DNA from 2 places in the Bradyrhizobium sp. USDA 4454 genome. Region 1 is predicted to be linked to the other one. Evidence: riboswitches for the same ligand, from Rfam matches in the RefSeq annotation. Region 1 holds a riboswitch; the other holds the start of a gene.
The links. Region 1 has a riboswitch for glycine ahead of ACVIW0_RS14575 (D-amino acid dehydrogenase). Riboswitches for the same ligand answer to the same signal wherever they lie in the genome.
Positions count from the first base shown of each region.

Region 2: it holds a riboswitch for glycine, as region 1 does, so the genes downstream of both, gcvT (glycine cleavage system aminomethyltransferase GcvT) here and ACVIW0_RS14575 (D-amino acid dehydrogenase) in region 1, are expected to answer to the same signal.

Region 1 is NZ_JBTRCN010000001.1:3,168,781-3,177,414, forward strand. Features, by position in the region: gene ACVIW0_RS14560 (ABC transporter ATP-binding protein) at 1-621, opposite strand, end outside; gene ACVIW0_RS14565 (ABC transporter permease) at 777-1,664, opposite strand; gene ACVIW0_RS14570 (ABC transporter permease) at 1,668-2,609, opposite strand; gene ACVIW0_RS14575 (D-amino acid dehydrogenase) at 2,769-4,130, opposite strand; glycine riboswitch at 4,199-4,314, opposite strand; glycine riboswitch at 4,318-4,424, opposite strand; gene ACVIW0_RS14580 (M20/M25/M40 family metallo-hydrolase) at 4,511-5,641, opposite strand; gene ACVIW0_RS14585 (ABC transporter substrate-binding protein) at 5,908-7,527, shown strand; gene ACVIW0_RS14590 (hypothetical protein) at 7,595-7,873, opposite strand; tRNA gene ACVIW0_RS14595 (tRNA-Leu) at 8,167-8,253, opposite strand; gene ACVIW0_RS14600 (twin-arginine translocation pathway signal) at 8,480-8,634, shown strand, end outside.
Region 2 is NZ_JBTRCN010000001.1:3,000,547-3,009,180, reverse strand. Features, by position in the region: gene ACVIW0_RS13735 (cyclic nucleotide-gated ion channel) at 60-1,310, opposite strand; gene alaS (alanine--tRNA ligase) at 1,322-4,009, opposite strand; glycine riboswitch at 4,214-4,302, shown strand; gene gcvT (glycine cleavage system aminomethyltransferase GcvT) at 4,445-5,590, shown strand; gene gcvH (glycine cleavage system protein GcvH) at 5,604-5,969, shown strand; gene gcvP (aminomethyl-transferring glycine dehydrogenase) at 6,126-8,634, shown strand, end outside.

The sequences.
Region 1 (8,634 bases):
GCCGTGATCGCGCTGCAGGTCGCGGATCAGGGTCAGGATCTGCTTCTGGGTGGTGACGTCGAGTGCCGTGGTCGGCTCGTCGGCGATCAGGAGCTTTGGTTCCAGCACCAGCGCCATTGCGATCATGATCCGCTGGCGCTGACCGCCGGAGAGGCGGTGCGGGTAGGAGGAGAAGATGCGCTGCACGTCCGGCAGCCGTACATGCTCCATCATCGCCAGGATCTTCTGGCGCCGGCTGCGGGCGTCGAGATCGGTATGGGCGCGCAGCACCTCGTCGATCTGGCGGCCGACCGGCACCACCGGATTGAGCGCGGTCATCGGCTCCTGGAAGATCATCGCCATCCGCGTGGCGCGGAGCTGGCGCAGCCGCCGGTCGGTGGCGGTGAGCAGTTCCTCGCCGACCAGCTTGACGCTGCCGCCCAACGGCACCAGCGTGCCCTTCTGCAGCAGGCCCATCGTGGTCAGCGAGGTCACCGACTTGCCGGAGCCGCTTTCGCCGACCAGGCACAGCGTCTCGCCCTCGTGCACTTGCAGCGAGAGGTCATCAATGATGCGGTGCGCATCCGCCTTGCGGCCGAGGCCGACGACGAGGTTGTTGATGTCGAGGACGACGTTGGTCATTGATGGTTCCACCGGCGTTGCAAGGAGTGATAGCGGGGCATTTCGTTTTGGGTCATTCCGGGATGGTGCGCTAGCACCAGACCCGGAATCTCGAGATTCCGGGTCTGGTGCTAGCGCACCATCCCGGAATGACGGCTTCAGAAGCATTGAAGTCGTCACTTGCCCTCACGCTGCTTCATGCGGGGATCGAGCGCGTCTCGGGCGGCGTCGCCGATCAGATTGATGCTGAGAATTGCGATCGAGAGCAGCAGTCCCGGCCAGAAGATCAGCGACGGCTTGACCTGGAAGAAGGCGCGGCCCTCGGCCATGATGTTGCCCCAGGTCGGCGTTTCCGGCGAAATGCCGGCGCCGAGGAACGACAGGATCGCCTCGGTCAGGATCGCGGACGCGCAGACATAGGTGCCTTGCACGATCAGCGGCGCGATCGTGTTCGGCATCAGATGTCGCCACATGATCTTGGGCAGGCTGGAGCCGAGCGAGATCGCGGCCTCGACATAGGGCTCCTCGCGTGCGGTCAGCACCACCGAGCGCACCAGCCGCGCCACACGCGGGATCTCGGGGATGGTGATCGCGACCATCACGGTCCAGATGCTGGCGCCGGACAGCGACACCACGGCGATCGCGAGCAGGATGGCGGGGATCGCCATCAGGCCGTCCATTACGCGCATCATCACCGCATCGACCCAGCGGAAGAAGCCGGCGACGAGGCCGATCAGGAGCCCGACGACGATCGAGAAGACCGCGGCGCCGAGCCCGATCACCAGCGAGATCCGTGCGCCGTAGATGACGCGCGACAACAGGTCGCGTCCGTAGGCGTCGGTGCCGAGCAAATATTGCGCGCTCGACGGCTTCAGCCGCTGCGCCGGCGTCAGCAGCAGCGGATCATGCGGCGCAAGGAGCGGCGCGAAGATCGCCATCAGGATGATGAGGGCGAGGCAGATCGTCGCAACCGCGATGATCGGCGTCGAGGTCAGGAAGCCGAACTTGACGCGGAACGGCCGGGTGACGGGAATCGAGGCTTCGGGAAGGGTTTCGATCGCCATTGCTCAGTACCGGATACGAGGATCGAGCAGGGTGTAGGCAACGTCGATCAAGAGATTGACGCCGACATAGATGCCCGACGTCAACAGGATCATGGCCTGGATCACCGGATAGTCGCGCGCCAGCACCGCATCGACCGTGAGGCGGCCGATTCCGGGCAGGTTGAACACGCTCTCGGTGACGACGACGCCCGAGATCAACAGCGCGAAGCCGGAGCCGATCACGGTGATGACCGGCACCGCGGCGTTGCGCAGCGCATGGCGCAGCAGCACGCCGGCCTCGCCGATGCCCTTGGCGCGCGCGGTGCGCACGTAATCCTCACCCAGCACGTCGAGCATCGAGGCCCGCGTCATGCGCGCGATCAGCGCGACGTAGATGAAGGAAAGAGTGCAGGTCGGCAGGATGATGCGTTCGAAGAACGGACCGAAGCCGGCCGAGATGCTCTTGAAGCCCTGCACCGGCACCCAGCGCAGATCGATCGCGAACACCTGGATCAGCACATAGCCGATCACAAACACCGGCACCGAGAAACCGAGCACCGAGAGCCCCATCACGCCGCGGTCGATCCAGGTGCCGTGCTTCCACGCCGCGATCACGCCGAGCGGCACCGCCACCAGGATCGAGAGGACGATGGTTGCGAGCGCGACCGAGATCGACGGCTCGAGGCGCGGGCCGATCATCTCGAGGATCGGCTTGTTCGAGATCAGCGAGACGCCGAGATCGCCATGCAGGAGCTTCGCGACCCAGGTGTAGAACTGGATGTAGATCGGCTCGTTGAGACCGAGCGAGGTCCGGATTCGTTCGAGCTGTTCCGGCGTCGCATTGTCGCCGGCGAGGATGGCGGCGGGATCACCCGGCGTCAGCCGCAGCAACAGGAACACGAACAGGGCCACCACGCCCATCACGGGAATGGCGGCGAGGATGCGGCGAAGCAGATATCCGAGCAAATTGGATCCGTTGGGTTGTGGTCGATGAAGTCCCCAGCGGGACCGTTGCACACCGGACCGTAGCACAGATGGTAGCCAACACGGGGTAGAAGTTGAGCAAGTCCCGTGCCATCGGCGCTGCGGTTTTTGCGATGCAGCTAATCAGTCCTGTTGGTGCGATTATTCCTCCGATGACGTTCGAAGCAGTCCACTGGAAGGTGGATTGATTTCAGCCTTGCGCGCGTTGGAATCTAGGCCGTCGAGCCCGCCACCGAACGCCGGCGCCATCGGCGGGGTATCGAGGTCGCGCCAATCGTCGATCGCACCTGCGACCATCTGTGCGGTTGCGGCCGACAGCGTCCAGCCGAGATGACCGTGGCCGGTGTTGTAGAACACGCCGGGAATCCGTCCCGCACGTACCACCGGCATCATGTTCGGCATCATCGGGCGCAGGCCCGCCCATGGCACGACTTTCGACGTATCGACCCCGGGGAAATGATGCCGCACCCAATCCACCAGCGGCTGGATGCGGTCGGCCCTGATATCGCGGTTGAAGCCGTTGAACTCGGCGGTGCCGGCGACGCGGAAGCGGTCGGCGCCGAGCCGGCTGGTGACGATCTTGGCGGCTTCGTCGAGCAGGCTGACGGTCGGCGCGGCGTCCCGGCTTTGCGGCGCATCGAGCTGCACCGTGATCGAATAGCCCTTCACCGGATAGACGTTGACGCGGTCGTTGAGCAGACCGGCGAAGTGTCGGCTTGCCACGCCGGCGCAAATCACGATGCCGTCCGCCAGCAACTCGTGCCGCGTCGCGGGCTCGGCATCGTGCGACGCGATTTCGTTCCAGCCGATGCGGAAGCCGTCGTCGTCGCGCGCGATCGTATCGACGTCGGCCTCATGGATGAAGCTCGCGCCGCGCCGCGCACAGGCGTCGGCAAGGCCGCGCGTGAATTTGTGGATATCGCCGGTCGCGTCCGACGGCGTGAAGAAGCCGCCATAGCAGGCCGTCTGCAGCGCGGGCTCGATGCTGCGGATCTCGTCCGCCGTCACTGGCCGGCGGTCTAGGCCGCCTTGCTGCAGCAAGGTGTTGACCTTGAGGCCCGCCTCGAAGCCGGCCTTGTCGTGATAGACGTGCAGGATGCCGCGGCGTTCGAGATCGAAGGCGATGTTCTCGCGCTCGGCGATCGAGAACAGATGCTTGCGCGCTTCGATGGCGAGCCGCGTGGTCTCGATGGTGTTGCTGCGATAGCGCGCAATGTGGCCTACGAACTCGCCGATCCAGGAATATTTGTGCCAGCTCGGCTTCGGGTTCATCAGCAGCGGCGCGTCGCTTCTGAGCATCCAGCGCAGCCCCTTGAGAATGGTTGCGGCGCTATTCCAGACCTCCGCGTTGCTGGCGGAAAGCTGTCCGCCATTGGCGAACGAAGTTTCCATCGCGGCGTAGCGGTGCCTGTCGAGCACAGTCACCTTGTAGCCCCGTTCGAGCAGGGCATAGGCCGTCGTCACGCCGGTGATGCCGGCGCCAATGATCGCGATATGTGGCATGATGGTCTTCAGGCTCCCGTGGGTTAGAGTCGCCGAACCGCCGGTGAAACCGGCTGTTTCAGCGCCCCATCTGTCACGGTACCTGAGAGCTTGATCCGCATCGGGCCGCAGCCCGGACGCGAACTATCCCCTTCGGTGGACGTCACGGCCCTTGATCTGCGGCCATGTCCGTCTCTCTCCAGATCGTCCTGACGATACGGTCCTTTTGCCTGAGAGTTTCCGGGGCGGTTGCTCCGTCGGCGCCGAAGCTGACAACACGAATGTTGTCGCCTCGATCTCTCCCGCATCGTCGCGTTGGACGGCCGGACCGTAGGCGAAGCCTTAAAATTGGACAAGGCTAAATTTCGATCCGGCAGTGCCAACGTGTTGTGCAGTGCAAATCAGTCCAGCGTCGCCAGCAGCGCCGCCATCAGGCGGCCGCGCTCGGCCAGGCTGTCGACCTCGATATGTTCGTTGAGCGTATGTGCATCGGCGCCGCGAACGCCGAGCCCATCGAGCGTGGGGATGCCCATCGCACCAGTAAAGTTGCCGTCCGACCCGCCGCCGGCGCTGCCGTGCGGAAGATCGAGGCCCATCGCGGCCGCGAGGCCTTTCGCCTTTTCGTACAGAGCCATGGTGCCTGCATCCGGCTCCCACACCGGGCGCGTGACGCCGCGCGTCACCTTGAAGGTCACGTCGTTGGCGGTGCCGGACAGCGCCAGCATGCGTTCGACGCCGCGATCGAGATCGGCCTGCCGTTTGGCCATGCTGAGCGCTTCGCCGGTGCAGGTCGTCGCGACGCAATTGACCCACTGGCCGCCGTGCACGATGCCGACCGAGAAGGTGCAGTCCTCGGTGGTCATGCCGTCGATGGCAATGATTTGCCGGGCCATTTCGCGGATCGCGGAGCGGCCGGAGGACAGCGTCGCGCCGGCATGGCTCGGCTTGCCGATGGCTTCCAGATTGAAGCGCGCGATCGCGTAGCGGCCGGTGACGACGCCGTTGTTCGGCCGGCCGGGCTCCGGCACCAGCACATATTTGTTGCGAGCGGCTTCCGCCTCGATGATGTCGCGCGTCGACGGCGTGCCGACCTCTTCATCGGGTGTGAACAGCACGGTGATCGGCAGCGGCGTCGTGAAGGAAGCGCGGGCCAATTGCCGGATCGCCTCGATCGACAGATAGTTGCCGCCCTTCATGTCGAAGATGCCGGGCCCGAAGCATTTGTTGCCTTCGCGGCGCCATGTGAGCTTCTCGATGGTGCCGACCGGGTGCACGGTGTCGAGGTGGCCGGCAATCAGGATGCCGGGCTGGCCTTGCTTCGGATGCGGAAAGCGGGCGCGGACGCAGCCGGCAAATCCCTGGCGTCCGGCGATGCGTTCGATCGTCGCACCCATGACCGCCATCTCGCGCGCGGCGAGATCGAGCATGCGCTCGACCGCGGCAGCATCCCAGGTCGGGCTCTCGCATTCCACCCAGCTGCGCAGGCCCTGCAGCATCGCTTCGGAATCAAAGGGGAGATTGGCGGGGTTCATCGTTGTTCTCTCTTGTTGTTCTGACGGCGCCGGCGTCGCGCGGCGCTCACGAAAATCTCCGCCGAGGATTTTGTAAAGCCAAAATCCGGCCCGCGGCCTCATTCGTTTGTGTACGTCCGATCCGGATCGAAACCGATTGACGCGCTTGGCGCTTGGTGCAAGTCTCGATTTCACAAGCCATACAGCATGTTAGTTCGCCTAAATAACGGACCGCATGCATAACGAATAAGCCGGCTTTGACCAGTTACACGTCAGGAGAGATTTGCATGTTCCCTATCTCGCGTTGGAAGCACCGCACGCTCGCGGCTGCGTTGTCGGCGCTCGCGCTGTCGTTCGCGCCGCAGGAATTGTCGTTTGCGCCTCGGGCGATGGCCGCCGACAAGACCATCACGGCGGTGATGCATTCGGATCTGCGCGTCATCGATCCGATTCTGACCACAGCCTATATCACGCGCGACCACGGCTACATGATCTACGACACGCTGCTGGCGACGGATGCCAACTTCAAGATCCAGCCGCAGATGGCCGACTGGAAGGTCTCCGATGACAAGCTGACCTACACCTTCACGCTGCGCGACGGCCTGAAGTGGCACGATGGAGCGCCGGTGACGGCCGAAGACTGCGTCGCTTCGCTGAAGCGTTGGGCCAAGGTCGACGGCATGGGCCAGAAGCTGATGGACTTCACGGCGAGCATCGAAGCCACCGACGCAAAGACGATCACGCTGAAGCTGAAGGAACCCTACGGCCTGGTGCTGGAGTCGATCGGCAAGCCGTCGTCGCGCGTTGCGTTCATGATGCCGAAGCGGCTGGCCGAAACGCCGCCGGACAAGCCGGTTCCGGAGCAGATCGGTTCGGGCCCGTTCAAGTTCGTGCAGGCTGAATTCCAGCCGGGCGTGAAGGCGGTCTACGTCAAGAACAAGGATTACGTGCCGCGCAAGGAGCCGGCGAGCTGGACCGCGGGCGGCAAGGTCGTGAAGGTCGACCGCGTCGAGTGGGTCACGATGGCCGACGCGCAGACCGCGATGAATGCGCTGCAGTCCGGCGATATCGATTTCCTGGAGAACCCGTCGCTTGACACGCTATCGGTTCTGGAAGCCGACAAGGACATCAAGATCGATACGCTGAACAAGGCCGGCTTCCAGACGCTGGGCCGCATGAACTTCCTCTACCCGCCCTTTGACAACATCAAGGTTCGCCAGGCGGCACTGTTGGCGGTCAACCAGAAGCAGGTGCTCGACGCGCTGGTCGGCAATCCCAAATATTACAAGACCTGCGTCGCCTTTTTCATCTGCGACACGCCGTTCGCGACCGAGGTCGGCGGAGAGACGTTGTTGAAGGGGGGCGACATGGCGGCGGCCAAGAAGGCGCTTGCCGAGTCGGGCTATGACGGCACGCCCGTCGTCATCATGGCGCCCGGCGACGTCACCACGCTCAAGGCGCAGCCGATTGTCGTCGCCCAGCAGCTGCGCGACGCCGGCTTCAAGGTCGACCTGCAGGCGACCGACTGGCAGACTGTCGTGACCCGCCGCGCCAGCCAGAAGCCGCCGAAGGAGGGCGGCTGGAACATGTTCTTCACCAACTGGGTCAGCGCCGACGTCTCCAACCCGATCGCCAATCTCTCGATCGGCGGGCAGGGCAAGAATGGCGGCTGGTTCGGTTGGGCCGAGGACGCCAAGATCGAGAAGCTGAAGGATGCCTTCGTTCGCGCGTCTTCGCTCGACGAGCAAAAGAAGATCGCGGCCGAGATCCAGAAGGAAGCCTACGAGCAGGTCATCTACATCCCGCTTGGCCAGTATCAGGGACCGAGCGCCTGGCGGAAGTCGCTGACCGGCGTGCTCGACGGCCCGGCGACGCCCATCTTCTGGAACATCGACAAGTCAGAGTAGGCTTGCGGCCTGACGCAAGACCAATGGCCGGGACTCGTCCCGGCCATTTTTCTTTTCGCTGTGACCGCTAGTAGGTGTGGCCCGATCTCGTGCCGCTCGGACTCGACAGGCTGGTGAACTGCGTCTGCCCGGTGCCTGCGCCGTTGATCCAGACTGCGGCCCCGGCGGCAAGTGCCAGCAATCCGTAGAACATGATCGCGCCGCGAATCCATCGTCGGTAGATCGCGCGCTCGTCGGGCGTTGCGTCACGGAATTGCTGCGCATTAAGCCCATTGCTGCAATGGGCCGCGTCGTCACCGTGATCGAGATTAGAGGCGCCATGATCGCGCGCCTTTGCAATCGCCATCGCCGAGCTCCCGGGCAAAATTGATGTCGAAGTGCGGCGGCCACGGCGTCCGCGGCCGGAATTTCCAATGCGCGAAGGCTACACCCGGTGGCGACCGGGGCGTGTGAACCCCGCCACAATCGGACAACACGAGGAGGTGAAGCGAGCATGGTCATACCGCGGGTGCCTGCGCAGGCGGTTTGGCCGCAGCGTTGGCATGGGGCGTTCTGCTGGAGGAGCGGGCGTGCCGGCTCGCGTCGCCACGAGAGAGTTGCCGGGCTTGCCAGGCCGTAGCTCGCGAAGCGAGCGAAGGCTGGTGCGGGCGGTGGGACTCGAACCCACACGACGTTGCCATCGAGGGATTTTAAGTCCCTTGCGTCTACCAGTTCCGCCACGTCCGCATTGCGCCAGGCGCGCGGATTTCTAGCGCGTTTGGCTGCCGAGTGGAATTGCCATTATCCGGTGCTAACAGGTGAGCTTTCAAAGGCTTAAGCCTGCGGCCTGCGATACCATTTGCGTCGGCCGCGCCGCGTTGGGATAAGCAGCGCGCCGCCGCGATTGAGCCTCAATCCGGACACCGGTGGCTGCTTTAGGCAATCTCAACACTGTCCGACTTAAGAAAGCCGAATGTCCGTTCGTTTCCCACGCCGCCCCAATCCGTTGCGCGCGGCCGCCATCGTTGTGCTGCTCGCCTCGGCCGCGGGCGTTTCCGGCTGCGCGCAGATCGGCGACAGCGTGCCGTCGGCATTTGCCGATCCCGCCAAATACGACCTGTATGACTG
Region 2 (8,634 bases), 170 kb from region 1:
GTCGGGGAGAGGTGAACCGCGTCCGTGGCCAAACCGAATCAATCTAATTTCATCGCGCTCTAATCCCGGATGCCGCCGTCGGTCTCGTGCGGCGCCTGCGCAATCTCCGCGGCGGCAAGGTCGCCGCCGGCGGTGAGCGGATCGGCAAGCCGGGCTTCCGCGGTTTCCCGGACATGGGCGGCGAGCGCCGGCATGCGCTCGATCAGGGCGTGGAAGTCCTGCGCGTCGAGCAGCAAGAGCTTGGTCTTGCGCGTCGCCGTCACCGTGCCGGAGCGATTGGTCCTGCGAAGCAGCGCGATCTCGCCGAAGAACGTGCCGTCGGCAAGCCGGACCCGCTGGCTCGGCAGGTCGATCTCGACCTCGCCGGCCGTGATGAAATACATCGATGAGGCCGCATCGCCGCGCCGCACCAGCACCTCGCCCGCCTCGATGGTCTGCGACCGCAACAGCCGCATGATGTCGGCGATATCAGCAGCGTTGAGGTGCGAGAACAGCGGCACCCGCGCCAGCATGCCCCAGGTCACGACGAAGTCGCGACGCCGGACCTCGTCGGCGAACGCGGTCGAGATGATCGCGACCGGCAGCGCGATCATCGCAAAGCCGACCACGATCGCAACCACGGTGACGATGCGCCCGAGCGGCGTCACCGGAACGACGTCGCCGTAACCGACGGTGCCGAGCGTCACGATTGCCCACCACATCGCCTGCGGCATGGTGCCGAACTTGTCCGGCTGCGCCTTGTGCTCGATGGCATAGAGCAGCGAGGCGAACAGCAGCACCGCGCCGGTCAGGATCACGACGCAGCCGAACAGCGTGCGCCGCTCGGCATGCAGCGCCGCCAGCAGCGAGCGCATCGCGGTCGAGTAGCGCACCAGCTTGAGGAACGGCAGCATGCCGAACAGCACCAGCGCGGTCTTGTCACCGATCGCGAGCGCGACCGCCGACGGCAGGAAGGCGAGCAGGTCGATCACGCCGAGCGCCGAGAAGGCGTATTCGAGCCGCGCCTGCAGCGGCGTCACGTCACGCAGGGAATGGCCGACCACGCTCCAGAGCCGCGCGGCATATTCCAGCGCGAAGGCGGCCACCGCCGCGATCTCGATCGTCGTCAGCAGCGAGCCCAACTGCGCGTCGATCTCGGGCACCGAGGCCAGGATCGCCGCCAGCACATCGACCGCGATGATGGCGACGATGATCCCGGCAAACCGCGAGCCGCCCGAATGCGGCAGGTCATCGCGTTCCAGCAGCTCGTAGAGGCGATCGCGCAGCCCGGCGTCGCTGATCGTGGGCTTGAGCGGAGCCGTCGCCACGATCAGCCTCTCCGTCAGGCGCTAGCCGATGCCTGTTGAGTCATGGCTTGCTCGATCGCCGACAGCGCGGCATCGGCCTTGGCGCCGTCGGGACCGCCGGCCTGCGCCATGTCGGGCCGGCCGCCGCCGCCCTTGCCGCCGAGCACCTCGGAGCCCTTGCGGACCAGCTCGACCGCGTTGAAGCGCGAGGTCAGGTCGGCGGTGACGCCGACCACGATGCCGGCCTTGCCGTCCTCGGTGACGCCGACGATCGCGACCACGCCGGAGCCGATCTGCTTCTTGCCGTCGTCGACCAGGCTCTTCAGATCCTTGGTCTCGACGCCCTCGACCGCGCGCGCCAGCAGCTTGACGTTGCCGACCTCGCGAACGCCGGAGCCGGCACCGTTCGACGCCCGGCCGCCGCCCATCGCGAGCTTCTTCCTGGCATCCGACAGATCGCGCTCGAGCTTCTTGCGCTCTTCCATCAGGGCCGTGATGCGCGCCGGGACGTCCTCGATCGAGGTGCGCAGCTCGGCCGCCGCGCTCTTCGCCAGCGCCATCGTGTCGTTGGCGTGCTTGCGCGCGTGACGTCCGGTCAGCGCCTCGATGCGGCGCACGCCGGAGGCGACCGCGCTCTCGCTGGTCACCGAGATCAGGCCGATGTCGCCGGTGCGGCGGACATGGGTGCCGCCGCAGAGCTCGACCGACCAGCCGAGCGCATTCTGGCCGTGCTCGCGGGCGCTCTTGCCCATCGAGACGACGCGAACCTCGTCGCCGTATTTCTCGCCGAACAGCGCGCGCGCACCGGCCTCGCGGGCGTCGTCGACGGCCATCACACGGGTCGTCACCTCGTCATTCTCGAGCACGACCTCGTTGGCGATGTCCTCGACCCGGGCGAGTTCTTCCGGCGTGATCGGCTTCGGGTGCACGAAATCGAAGCGCAGCCGATCGGGCGCAACCAGCGAGCCGCGCTGCGCGATGTGATCGCCGAGCACCTGGCGCAGCGCCTCATGCAACAGATGGGTCGCCGAGTGGTTCGCGCGGATCGCCGAGCGGCGCGCGTGGTCGACCTCGAGCTGCAGCGCGGTGCCGGCCTTCAGCGTGCCCTGCTCCACAGTGCCGACATGCACGAACAGATCGCCGGCCTTCTTCTGCATGTCGGTGACGCGGAACCTGACACCTTCGCCGGTGAGCACGCCGATATCGCCGACCTGACCGCCGGACTCGGCATAGAACGGGGTCTGGTTCAGCACGATCGCGCCGCTCTCGCCGGCCTTGAGGCTATCGACCTCGGCGCCGTCCTTGACCAGCGCCGTCACCACGCCTTCCGCGCTCTCGGTCTCATAACCGAGGAATTCGGTTGCGCCGAGCTTCTCGCGCAGCGGGAACCAGATCGCTTCGCTCGCCGCCTCGCCCGAGCCCGCCCAGGAGGCGCGCGCCTTGACGCGCTGCCGTTCCATCGCGTCGGTGAACGCGGCCTGGTCGACGCTGATGCCGCGTGACTTCAGCGCGTCCTGGGTCAGGTCGAGCGGGAAGCCATAGGTATCGTACAGCGTGAAGGCGGTATCGCCGTCGAACATGTCGCCCTTCTTGAGGCCGGCGCTCTTCTCGTCGAGCAGCGACAGCCCCCGCACCAGCGTCTTGCGGAAGCGGGTCTCTTCGAGCTGCAGCGTCTCCTCGATCAGCTTCTCCGCGCGCACCAGGTCCGGATAGGCCTGGCCCATTTCGCGGACCAGCGCCCAGACCAGGCGATGCATCAGCGGCTCGCTCGCGCCCAGGAGCTGCGCGTGGCGCATCGCGCGGCGCATGATCCGGCGCAGTACATAGCCGCGGCCCTCGTTCGACGGCAGCACGCCGTCGGCGATCAGGAACGCCGACGAGCGCAGATGGTCGGCGATCACCCGGTAGGACGCGACGTTCTGCGCGCTCGGACCGTGGCCGAGCGCCGACGAGGCGGCGTCGATCAGATGGCGGAACAGATCGGTCTCGAACACGCTCTCGACGCCCTGCAGGATGCAGGCCATGCGCTCCAGACCCATGCCGGTGTCGATCGAGGGACGCGGCAGCGCCACGCGCTCCTCCTTCGTCACCTGCTCGTACTGCATGAACACCAGGTTCCAGAATTCGAGGAAGCGATCGCCGTCCTCCTCCGGCGTGCCCGGGGGACCGCCCCAGATGTGCTCGCCGCGGTCGATGAAGATCTCGGAGCACGGACCGCACGGGCCGGTATCGCCCATCGCCCAGAAATTGTCCGAGGTCGGGATGCGGATGATCCGGTCGTCCGAGAAGCCCGCGATCTTCTTCCAGTAGCCGGCCGCCTCGTCGTCGGTGTGGTAGACGGTAACGAGCAGCTTGTCCTTCTTCAGCCCGAAATCCCTGGTGATCAGATTCCAGGCGAGCTCGATCGCGCGCTCCTTGAAGTAGTCGCCGAACGAGAAGTTGCCGAGCATCTCGAAGAAAGTGAGATGGCGCGCGGTGTAGCCGACATTGTCGAGGTCGTTATGCTTGCCGCCGGCGCGCACGCATTTCTGCGCCGTGGTGGCGCGCTGATAGGCCCGCTTCTCGATCCCGGTGAAGACGTTCTTGAACTGCACCATGCCGGCATTGTTGAACATCAAGGTCGGGTCGTTGCGCGGCACCAGCGGCGACGAGGCCACGATCTCGTGGCCATTCGCCTTGAAGTAGTTCAAAAAGGTCGACCTGATATCGTTGACGCTGCTCATGTTCATCCAATCGGAAAAAGGGGCCGGCCAGCCGCAAAAGGGCGTCATTTTCCGGCCGAACGCTTTTAGACATTGCCAGCTGCGCTGTCCAGAAACTGTGCAGCCGGATCATGGGCTTGCCGCAACAGCACAAAGCCCGTTGATAGTTGTCCGGGTGCGTTGACAGTCTTGGCGGCGCCGTGTTTTCTACCTACCTGTTAGCTACCCGTCACGTCGGGAGAGACCGGCCTTACCGCCGGCGCCGAAGGAGCAACCGCCCCGGAAACTCTCAGGCAAAAGGACCGCGTGACGTCTGACATCTGGAAAGAGGCGCTGGGGTTCTCCCCGATTGCGTCCGCCGACGGGATAATACTCTCAGGCACAGCGACAGATGGGGCTTTCTGCAGGTTTCTCAAGGGGAAATAGGTCCCCGGCGGGAACCGCGAGGGCCCTGTGATGCGTGCGCACGAAACTTCCCCGCTGAAACAGACCCCGCTGCACGCACTGCATCTGGCGCGCGGCGCCAAGATGGTGCCGTTCGCCGGCTATGACATGCCGGTGCAGTACACGGCTGGCGTCCTGAAGGAACACCTGCACACCCGCAAGGACGCCGGCCTGTTCGACGTGTCCCACATGGGACAGCTCGTGCTGAAGGCCAAATCCGGCAAGGTCGCTGATGCGGCGCTCGCGCTGGAAAAACTGGTGCCGCAGGACATCGTCGGCATCGCGCCGGGACGGCAGCGCTACGCGCAATTCACCAACAATGATGGCGGCCTGCTCGACGATTTGATGGTGGCGAATTTCGGCGATCATCTGTTCCTGGTGGTTAACGCCGCCTGCAAGGAAGCGGACGAGGCGCATCTGCGCGCCAACCTTTCTGACGCTTGCGCGATCGTGTCGCTGGCCGACCGCGCGCTGATCGCGCTGCAGGGGCCGAAGGCGGAAGCGGCGCTGGCAGAGCTTTGCCCAGATGTCAGTTCGATGAAATTCATGGACGCCGGCCCGCGCCGCGTCGCCGACACCGACTGCTTCGTCTCGCGCTCCGGCTACACCGGCGAGGATGGTTTTGAGATCTCGGTGCCCGCGGACAAGGCGGAAGCCCTGGTCACGGCGCTGCTCGACAATCCCGACGTGCTGCCGATCGGGCTCGGCGCGCGCGACAGCCTGCGGCTTGAGGCCGGGCTCTGCCTCTACGGCCACGATATCGAGACCACCACGACGCCGGTCGAAGGCGCGCTGGAATGGTCGGTGCAGAAGGTCCGCCGCAGCGGCGGCGCCCGCGCCGGCGGCTTTCCCGGTGCCGACAGGATTCTCGCGCAATTCGCTGATGGCGCCTCCCGTCGCCGCGTTGGCCTGCGGCCCGATGGCCGTGCGCCGGTGCGCGAAGGCGCAGCGCTGTTTGCCGATGCCAACTCCGCCGAGCCAATCGGCAAGGTGACCTCGGGCGGCTTCGGACCGAGCCTCAATGCGCCGGTCGCGATGGGCTATCTGCCCACTGCCCTTTCCGCGGTCGGCACCACCGTTTTCGCCGAAGTGCGCGGCCAGCGGCTGCCGCTGAAGGTCGCCGCCATGCCCTTCGTCCCCAATACCTACAAACGCTGAAGGATCGATCCCCATGACGACGCTGTACACGTCCGACCACGAATGGCTCCGCATCGAGGGCGATGTCGCCACGATCGGGATCACCGATTATGCGCAGTCGCAGCTCGGCGACGTCGTGTTCGTCGAACTACCCAAGATCGGCCGCAGCCTGAAGAAGGCCGAGGCCGCCGCCGTCGTCGAATCCGTCAAGGCCGCCTCCGACGTTTACGCGCCGATCACCGGCGAGGTGGTCGAGGTCAACGAGGCGCTCACGGCCGATCCCGCGCTGGTCAATTCGGATGCCGGCGGCAAGGCCTGGTTCTTCAAGATGAAGATATCAGACAAGGGCGAACTCGGCGGCCTGATGGATGAAGCCGCCTACGCCGCGCACACCGCCTGAGAGAATGAAGCAGATTGCGACCACACACTCACTGTCATCGCTCGGCCTGACCGGGCGATCCAGTACGCCGCGGCCCTTCAGCTTAACCACTGATATCCCGGCGTACTGGATACACCGCTTTCGCGGGGTATGACGGCTGACAACGAGGACCCCGTCATGAACGCGCCCTTCAAGCCGATCAACGAAGCCGCCACCGATTTCGTTCGCCGCCACATCGGACCGTCACCGCGCGACGTCAACGCGATGCTGGAGACGGTCGGCGCCGCGAGCCTGCAGGCGCTGATGAACGAGACGCTGCCGGCCTCGATCCGCCAGAAAGCGCCGCTCGATCTCGGCCGCGCGCTGAGCGAGACCGAGGCGCTTTCGCATATGAGCGAGCTCGCCGCGCAGAACCAGGTGTTCACCTCGCTGATCGGCCAGGGCTATTCCGGCACCATCCTGCCCGCGGTGATCCAGCGCAACATCCTGGAGAACCCGGCCTGGTACACCGCCTACACGCCGTATCAGCCGGAGATCAGCCAGGGCCGGTTGGAAGCGCTGTTCAACTTCCAGACCATGATCTGCGACCTCACCGGGCTCGACGTCGCCAACGCCTCGCTGCTCGACGAAGCGACCGCCGCGGCCGAAGCCATGGCGCTCGCCGAACGCCACTCGCAGGTGAAAGCAAAGGTGTTCTTCGTCGACAAGGAGGTGCATCCGCAGACGCTTGCCGTGATGCGCACGCGCGCAGCACCCTTGGGCTGGGCGCTGCTGGTCGGCGATCCCCTCACCGAGCTCGACAAGGCCGACGTGCTCGGCGCGCTGTTGCAATATCCGGGCACCACGGGCGCGGTGCGTGACCTCCGGCCTGCGATCGCGTCGCTGCGCGCCAAGGGCGCGCTGGCGGTCGTCGCCGCCGACCTGCTGTCGCTGACGCTGCTGACCTCGCCCGGCGAGCTCGGCGCCGACATCGCGATCGGCTCGGCGCAGCGGTTCGGCGTGCCGATGGGCTATGGCGGACCGCACGCCGCCTACATGGCGGTGCGCGACACGCTGAAGCGCTCGCTGCCCGGCCGCATCGTCGGCCTTTCGGTGGATTCGCGCGGGCTACCCGCCTACCGCCTCGCGCTGCAAACCCGCGAGCAGCATATCCGCCGCGAGAAGGCGACCTCCAACATCTGCACCGCGCAGGTGCTGCTGGCCGTGATCGCCTCGATGTACGCCGTCTATCACGGCCCCGAGGGCCTCACCCATATCGCGCGCGGCGTGCATCGCCGCGCCACCGTGCTCGCCGCAGGCCTGCGCAAGCTCGGCTTCACGCCGACCAGCGAGGCGTTCTTCGATACCGTGACGGTCGAGGTCGGCGCGAAGCTGATCGAGATCGTCTCCCGCGCGCAGGCGGAGCGGATCAACCTGCGCATCGGCGCAACGACACTCGGCATCGCGCTCGACGAGACCACGACGCCGGAGACCGTCGAGGCGGTGTGGCGCGTGTTCGGCGGCAAGCTCAGCTTTGCCGAGATCGAGGCGGCCGCACGCGAGGCGCTGCCAAAGGAGCTGCGGCGCACCAGCGCCTTCCTCACCCACCCGGTGTTCAACACGCACCGCTCGGAGACCGAGCTCTTGCGCTACATGCGCAAGCTCAGCGATCGCGACCTCGCGCTCGACCGCGCGATGATCCCGCTCGGCTCCTGCACCATGAAGCTCAACGCCACCACCGAGATGATCCCGCTGACCTGGCCTGCGTTCGGCAATCTGCATCCGTTTGCGCCCGCGGATCAGGCCAAGGGCTATCATGCGCTGTTCACGCGGCTCGAGCAGTGGCTGTGCGACATCACCGGCTATGACGCGGTGTCGCTGCAGCCGAACTCCGGCGCACAGGGCGAATATGCCGGGCTGCTCGCGATCCGGGGCTATCATCTCGCGCGCGGCGAGCCGCACCGCAAGGTGTGCCTGATCCCCTCCTCCGCGCACGGCACCAATCCGGCCTCGGCCGCGATGGTCGGCATGGAGGTCGTGGTGGTGGCGTGCGACGCGCGCGGCGACGTCGACGTCAAGGATCTCCGCGCCAAGGCGGAGAAGCATTCGGCCAACCTCGCCGCCGTGATGATCACCTATCCGTCGACCCACGGCGTGTTCGAGGAGCACATCAGCGAGATCTGCGACATCGTGCACGCGCATGGCGGCCAGGTCTATCTCGACGGCGCCAACATGAATGCGCAGGTCGGGCTGTCGCGGCCCGGCGATTACGGCGCCGATGTCAGCCATCTCAACCTGCACAAGACCTTCTGCATCCCGCATGGCGGCGGCGGCCCCGGCATGGGCCCGATCGGCGTCAAGGCGCATCTTGCGCCCTATCTGCCGGGTCACCCCGCGACCGACGGCGCGACGGCGCATGCCATCGGCCCGGTGTCGGCCGCGCCGTTCGGCTCGGCGTCGATCCTGACCATCTCCTACATCTACATCCTGATGATGGGCGGCGAAGGCCTCACGCGCGCCACCGAGGTGGCGATCCTGAACGCGAACTACATCGCCGCACGGCTGCAGCCGCACTTCCCGGTGCTGTACCGCAACGAGCGCGGCCGTGTCGCGCATGAGTGCATCGTCGACCCGCGCGGGCTGAAGACGAGCAGCGGCGTCACCGTCGACGACATTGCCAAGCGGCTGATCGACTACGGCTTCCACG